DNA from 2 places in the Mesorhizobium sp. M6A.T.Cr.TU.014.01.1.1 genome. Region 2 is predicted to be linked to the other one. Evidence: predicted binding sites of a transcription regulator. Region 2 holds the regulator's gene; the other holds the start of a gene.
What was found. Region 2 encodes PhoB, which activates phosphate uptake and scavenging genes when phosphate is short. Its sites were predicted from a motif close to TGTCATNNANCTGTCAT; they were not measured.
Positions count from the first base shown of each region.

Region 1: EN885_RS31015 (RNA degradosome polyphosphate kinase) is a predicted target of PhoB. The motif match lies at 1,602-1,618, and genes of this name have one in related genera.

Region 1 is NZ_RZPG01000041.1:22,853-26,718, reverse strand. Features, by position in the region: gene EN885_RS31025 (FAD-dependent monooxygenase) at 1-1,200, opposite strand, end outside; gene EN885_RS31020 (zinc-finger domain-containing protein) at 1,217-1,462, opposite strand; gene EN885_RS31015 (RNA degradosome polyphosphate kinase) at 1,782-3,866, shown strand, end outside.
Region 2 is NZ_RZPG01000015.1:28,177-32,042, forward strand. Features, by position in the region: gene pstA (phosphate ABC transporter permease PstA) at 1-37, shown strand, start outside; gene pstB (phosphate ABC transporter ATP-binding protein PstB) at 50-865, shown strand; gene phoU (phosphate signaling complex protein PhoU) at 901-1,608, shown strand; gene phoB (phosphate regulon transcriptional regulator PhoB) at 1,625-2,314, shown strand; gene EN885_RS17955 (ROK family protein) at 2,349-3,596, opposite strand; gene xylF (D-xylose ABC transporter substrate-binding protein) at 3,864-3,866, shown strand, end outside.

The DNA of each region.
Region 1 (3,866 bases), on a different contig from region 2:
CCAGCCATAGAGCCAGTCCAAATCCGCCGCGAGCTTTTCGGGCGAGCGCAGCTTCAGGAACAGGTTGCGCGCGACCGCCACCGGCCCGGAAGCGTGCCAGGCAAAGCGGTTGACGGCGCCGCGGCGGGCGACTTTGGCAATGCGCGGCCGCCGCATTTTTTCCCAGGCAGCAAGCGCGCCCCATGGATCGGCGGGCGAGGCGGCGACAAAGCCGGCAAGGGTCGCGGCATCCTCGATCGCCATCGCCGCGCCCTGCGCCGCAAACGGCGTCATCGCATGCGCCGCATCACCGATCAGCGCGATGCCGGCGGGCGTCGTCCATGGCTGTGCCTGGTCGACAGTATGGATCGGCCATGCCGTCCACAGGCCGGCATCCTCGGCAAGCCGGGCCAGTGCTGCCGCCGTGCCACGCATGGCGCCGACGAGGATTTCGGGGTCGGCGTGGCCCGACCAGCCCTCGGCGATGATCTCGCCCCTGGTGAAGGCGGCCAGATTGAACGCCGCGCCATTGCTGACCGGATAGGCGACGAGGTGGAAGCCGGGATGCAGGAAGGCGGTCACGCAATTGGCGGCGCCAACCGCCGCAACGGCTTCTCCCGCGACACTGTCTGCGCTGACCGTCGCGCGCCAGGCAAGCTCGCCCGAAAACCGGCTTTGGGCGGCAAATCCGCCAAAAGCACGGATCGCCGACCAGACGCCGTCGGCACCGATCAGCAGAAAGCCGTCGGCTTCGATGGTCTTGCCGGCAATCTCGACTGTTGCCGTGGTATGGTGTGGTCCTGCCGCGACGCCGCCGACGCGCGCTCCGGTGACGAGACTGATGTCCGGCTGTTCGGCAAGGCGCGCCATCAGCGCCTCTTGCAGATCAGCCCGATGAGCGACGAGATAGGGCGCCTGCCAGCGCCTTTCGGCTGCTTCGCCAAGCGGCACCCGCGCCAGCTCGCGCAGCGTGGCGGCGTCCTTGAGCACGACCGCCTCCGGCCGCACCGCCGCCGGCAACAGCCGGTCGAGCACGCCGAGCTGGCGAAGGATGCGCGTCGCGTTGGGTGAGAGCTGGATGCCGGCGCCGGCCGCTTCGAGGCGCGGCGCCTGCTCAAACAGCCGCACCAGATAGCCGCGCTCGGAAAATGCCAGCGCCGCAGTCAGTCCGGCGACGCCGGCTCCGACGATGACGACCTGCCCGGACCGCGTGTCGTCCATAGGGATGACGTGCGCGTCAGGCGGCCTGGTCGATATACAGGCATCCCGCAGGCTGCGTTTCCGTCGCCTTCAGCTTTGGCGAATAGCGATAAAGCGTCGAGCAATAGGGGCAGACCTTTTCATTGTCGTCGCCCATGTCGAGAAACACATGCGGATGGTCGAAAGGCGGGTTGGCGCCGGTGCACATGAATTCCTTGACGCCGATGTCGATCGCCGCATAGCCCGCATCGTTCTGGAAATGGGGAATGGAACCGGCTGCCATCGTCGTCTCCTAAATTTGCCGCATGACCTCGGATCATGCGCAAAATCAAAATTCTACCGCGTCCTTTGCGCGTCCAAAGGACGCGCTGCGCTGTACCTGGATTGCATCTGGATCATAAGCTGTCTCTTTGCAAGATCGATGAAATCAAACTGTCGTAAAAGCCTGTCACAGGATAAGCTAAGCCGGTTAAGGCATGGCCGCGAAAATCGAATTCGGTTTCGCTGGGGATCATGCGTAGCTTAAAAGTGGTAGAGCGTCCTTTGCGCATCCGGAACGACGCGTGACGCTCTGGGCAGCGGGTGCGAAACGAGCAGGAACCATGAACGAACTAAAGCCGGTGCAGAGCGAATTCACCACTGTCGAGGTGGCGAGCCCAGAGGGCGGCAACCCGGACCGCTTTGTCAACCGCGAGTTTTCCTGGCTGCAATTCAACCGCCGCGTCCTTGAGGAGTCGCTGAACGCCAATCATCCGCTGCTCGAGCGTGTCCGCTTCCTGTCGATATCGGCCGCCAATCTCGACGAGTTCTTCATGGTCCGCGTCGCCGGTCTCGCCGGCCAGGTTCGCGAAGGCATCACGCTGAAGAGCCCGGACGGCCGCACCCCCGAACAACAGCTGGAACAGCTGCTGCGCGAGGTCGAGCGTCTGCAGGAGGATCAGCAGAATAGCCTTTCCGCGCTGATGCTGCTGCTCGACAAGGAAGGCATCGAGAGCATCAGCCGCGATGCGCTGACCAAGGACGAGAAGACCTGGCTCGAGGATCATTTCCAGGAGCAGGTCTTCCCGGTGCTCACACCGCTTTCGATCGATCCGGCGCATCCGTTCCCGTTCATTCCCAATCTCGGCTTCTCGATGGCCCTGCAACTGCGCCATCGCAGGAATGGCGAGGAGATGAGTGCGCTGTTGCGTCTGCCGGTGGCGCTGAAGCGCTTCATCCGCTTGCCTGACCGCAAGCGTCATGTCCGCTTCATTCCACTGGAAGAGGCGGTCGGCCTCTATATCGGCAAGCTGTTCCCCGGCTACGAAGTCAAGGGCTCCGGCACGTTCCGCATCATCCGCGACAGTGACATCGAGGTCGAGGAGGAGTCCGAGGATCTCGTGCGCCTGTTCGAGACGGCGCTGAAGCGCCGCCGCCGCGGCTCGGTCATCCGCATCGAATTCGACAAGCTGATGCCGGCCGAGCTGCGCGAGTTCGTCGCCGGCGAGCTTGGCGTCTCGTCGAGCCGCATCAGCGTGCTCACCGGTCCGCTGGCGCTCAGCCAGATTTCCGAGATCGTCGCCATCGCCCGCGACGATCTCAAGTTCACGCCCTATAATCCGCGCTTTCCCGAGCGCATCCGCGAGCATGGCGGTGACTGTTTCGCTGCTATACGCGAGAAGGACATCATCGTTCACCACCCCTACGAATCCTTCGATGTGGTGGTGCAGTTCCTGCGCCAGGCGATGGCCGATCCGGAAGTGGTGGCGATCAAGCAGACGCTCTATCGCACCTCGAACGACAGCCCGATCGTGCGCGCCTTGGTCGACGCGGCCGAGGCCGGCAAGTCGGTGACGGCGCTGGTCGAGCTCAAGGCGCGTTTCGACGAGGAAGCCAACATCCGCTGGGCCCGCGATCTCGAGCGCGCCGGCGTTCAGGTCGTGTTCGGCTTCCTCGAGCTGAAGACCCACGCAAAAATGTCGCTGGTGGTGCGGCGCGAGGACGGCAAGCTGCGCAACTACGTGCATCTCGGCACCGGCAACTACCACCCGGTCACCGCGCGCATCTACACCGACTTGTCCTTCTTCACCACCGATCCGACGATCGCCCGCGATGTCGCCCAGCTGTTCAACTTCATCACCGGCTACGCCGAGCCGACCGAGGAGATGCGGCTGGCCATCTCGCCCTTCACGCTGCGCAAGCGCATCCTCAAGCACATTTCGGCCGAGATTGCCCATGCGCTGGAGGGCAGGCCGGCCCGCATCTGGATGAAGATGAATTCGCTGGTCGACCCGATCGTCATCGACGCGCTCTATGACGCCAGCCGCGCTGGCGTCGAGATCGATCTAGTCGTGCGCGGCATCTGCTGCCTGAGGCCTCAGGTGCCGGGCCTGTCGGAAAACATAAGGGTCAAGTCGATCGTCGGCCGCTTCCTCGAACACAGCCGCATCTATTGTTTCGGCAACGGCCATGGACTGCCGTCGGACGGGGCGGTCGTCTACATCTCATCGGCCGATTTGATGCCGCGCAATCTTGACCGTCGTGTTGAAACCATGGTGCCGATCACCAATCCAACGGTGCATGAACAAGTCCTCGGCCAGATCATGCTGGGCAACATCATGGACAACCAGCAAAGTTTCGACGTATTGGCTGACGGAACCTCCCGGCGCGCCGTGCTTGAGGAGGGCGAGGAACCGTTCAACGCGCAG
Region 2 (3,866 bases):
GGTGATACTGCGCAGGCGCTTCGAGCGGCGCTGGTAAGGAGTAGAGGATATGAACATCATGACGGAAGCCAGCGTCGAGCAGAAACTGAGTAGCGGAACCAACGAGCCTTCGATCAAGATGAAGGGCGAAAAGGTCTCCGTTCATTACGGCGAGAAGCGAGCTCTGTTCGACGTGGATCTCGATGTCCGCGAGAACCAGGTGACGGCGTTGATCGGCCCATCGGGCTGCGGCAAGTCGACCTTTCTGCGTTGCTTGAACCGAATGAACGACACGATCGACATCGCGCGGGTAAGCGGCAAGATCACGCTCGACAACGAGGATGTCTACGACCCGAAAATCGATGTCGTCGAGCTGCGAGCTCGCGTCGGCATGGTGTTCCAGAAGCCGAACCCGTTTCCGAAGTCGATCTACGAAAACGTCGCCTACGGTCCGCGCATTCACGGTCTGGCCAGGAGCAAGGCGGAGTTGGACGGCATCGTCGAATCGAGCCTGAAGAAGGCCGGCCTGTTCAACGAGGTCAAGGATCGCCTGCTCGAGTCGGGCACTGGCCTTTCCGGTGGCCAGCAGCAGCGCCTGTGCATTGCGCGCGCCATCGCTGTGTCACCGGAAGTGATCCTGATGGACGAGCCGTGTTCTGCGCTCGATCCGATCGCCACCGCCCGTGTCGAGGAACTGATTGACGAACTGCGCCAGAACTACACGATCGTCATCGTCACCCATTCGATGCAGCAGGCAGCGCGCGTGTCGCAGCGCACGGCGATGTTCCATCTCGGCTATCTGGTCGAGGAGGGCGCGACCGACAAGATGTTCACCAACCCCGACGACAAGCGCACCCAGGACTACATCACCGGCCGGTTCGGCTAAGCGGTCCGGCGAATTTCGAGCACGAGGACAGTATCATGGGTGAACATACCGTCGCATCTTTCGACGAGGAACTGGAGCACATCGACAGGCTGATCCGCGACATGGACGAGCTTGCCGCCGCGATGGTCGCAGCCTCGATCCGCGCGTTGCTCGCGTCAGATAATGCGATGGCGCAGCGCGTCGTCTCGGATGACGCCATCATGGATGCGCGGCAGCGCGAACTCGACGACAGCGCGATCACGCTGATCGCCAAGCGGCAGCCGATGGCGCAAGATCTGCGCGCCGTGGTTGGCGCAATCCGGATGGCCGGCGATCTCGAGCGCATCGGCGACCTGGCCAAGAACATAGCCAAGCGGGTCAGCGCCGTCGGGCAGAGCGCCACGCCGCGTAATCTCTCGCACGGTATCGACGCGATGGCGGATCTCGTTCTCGAGCAGCTCCGCGGCGTGGTCGAGCACTATGTGTCGCGCAACGCCGGCGCGTTGAAAGAGCTGCGCGCCGCCGACGAGAAGATCGACGTGAAATACACGGCGGTTTTTCGCGAACTCCTGACCTACATGATGGAGGATCCGCGCAACATCACCGCCTGCACGCATCTTCTGTTCTGCGCCAAGAATCTCGAGCGTATCGGCGATCATGTCACCAACATCGCCGAAAACGCCTACTATGTCGTGACCGGGCAGCAATTGCCGGCGGATCGGCCGAAGCTCGACGAAACGACGATGCCGGCGTCGGCGACATGACAGGGGTAACCGGCCGATGATCGCGCCGCGCATCATGGTGGTGGAGGACGAAGAGCCGCTGGGCGTCCTCCTTCGCTACAATCTGGAATCCGAAGGCTATCAGGTCGAGGTGGTGACGCGCGGCGACGAGGCCGAAATCCGGCTTCAGGAAAACGTGCCCGATCTTCTGGTGCTCGACTGGATGGTGCCGGCGGTTTCGGGCATCGAGCTTTGCCGTCGCCTTCGGGTGCGTCCCGAAACCGAGCGGCTGCCGATCATCATGCTGACCGCGCGCGGCGAGGAAAGCGACCGGGTGCGCGGCCTCTCGACCGGGGCCGACGACTATCTGGTCAAGCCGTTCTCGACACCGGAATTCATGGCCAGGGTCAAGGCGCTGCTGCGCCGCGCCAAGCCCGAAGTGCTGTCCAGCGTGCTGAAGGTCGGTGACATCATGCTCGATCGCGAATCGCACAGGGTCTATCGCAAGAAGAGCGAGATCCGGCTCGGGCCGACCGAATTCCGGCTGCTCGAATTCATGATGCGGCACCCGGGTCGGGTGTTCTCGCGCAGCCAGTTGCTCGACAATGTCTGGGGCGAGACGATCTACATCGACGAGCGCACGGTGGACGTCCATGTCGGCCGGCTGCGCAAGGCGGTCAACAATGGCCGCATGCCCGATGTCATCCGCACCATCCGCGGCGCGGGCTATGCGATCAGGGAAGACTGAACAGACTGCCTAAATTCAAGCTGCGTTCTTCCATTCAGGCCACGTGCTTCCTGGCCGTGCCGGACTTCCCTTGCGCGCCCGGCGCGAAAATCTCCTGGTCGACGAAGCTCAGCGCTCGCATGGCGCAGCCTTCGCGGATCAGCGGCAGCTCGTTCGGCTCAGTGTCGAAGGAAATCGAACCCGAATGCTGACCGCCGGCGGTCTGAGCGATGGCCTCGCGCAGGGCCGGCTCGATCAGGTCGAAGGCGGCAGCGCTGGCGCCGACCATGGCGACCGGCGCCGGATCGATCAACGCGAACAGGCTGCCGAGCCCGAAGCCGAGCGCTTCGCCGGCCTTGCGGTAGGCTTCGCGCTCGGGTCCGTCCGTCTGGCGCGCCCGGGCCGCCAGTGCCCGCATCTCGGCGTCGCTGACATCGGCGACCGGCTCGGCGTTCTCGCTCAACTGCCTTGCATTGCGCCAGATGGCGTAGTTGCCGGCATAGGCCTCGACGCAGCCGCGCCGCCCGCAGCGGCAAAGCGCGCCGCCCGGCCGGTGGATCATGTGGCCGAATTCGCCGCCTGAGGAATGGGTGCCGGTGAACAGTTCGCCCTTCAGCACCAGCCCCATGCCGATGCCGTGGGAGAGCAGGATGGCGATGAAATCGTCGCGGTAGCGATCCGGGTCGCGCCAGCGCAGCGCCACGGCCATCATGTTGCAGTCGTTCTCCATGATGGCCGGGATGCCGAACTCACGTTCCAGAATGTCGGCGAAGGCAATGTTCGTCTGCGGCGTGATCGGCGACCACAACATGGCGCGCGCATGGGAATCGGTGATGCCCTGGATCGCCAGCGCGATGCGGGCGACGCTTTGGACATCGAGATCGGGATCTTCGAGCCGGCGCCGGACGATGGCGACACATTCGTCGATCAGCTCGTCGCGCGACATGGTCAGCGTGTCCAGCCGGCGCTGTTCCTCGGCGACCACTTGTCCGGCATAATCGATGACGGCGACCGAAAGGAAATTCAGCGACAACACGACGGCCAACACCGCTGCCGCTTCCGGATTGAGGCTAAGGCCGACCTGCGGCCGGCCGCGTTTCAGCGAAACGGTCTCGCTCGCTTTGCTCTCGGTCAGGATGCCTTCCTGGATGAGGTCGGAAGAGATCGCCGATATGGTCGAATGGCTGAGGCCGGTGGTCGCGGCGATCTCGGTTCGCGACGGCTGGCCTGCCCGGCGTACGGCCGAAATCACCATCGCCCGGTTGCGCCGACGCAAATCGTCATGACGGATTCCAACCGACATCCTTTGCTTCCTCCCTCTTGCCGCGGCCGCTCATGAACCGGAAGCCGTCGGTAGCGTCCGACAAATACTGGCAGAAGCAGAAGGCCCTGTCATTGTTTATTCCGGGGCTCGAAAAAAGTCGGCAGGGACATCAAAATCCATCAGAATTGATGTTGACAGCGCTTCGGCGTTGGACCAGTATTTTTTCGAGGCTCGAAAAAATAGAGCCTTTGTGCCGGCCTTCGGGCCAGTTTGGTCGCGCCGTATCGCGGCGCAGGGAGGACTATCATG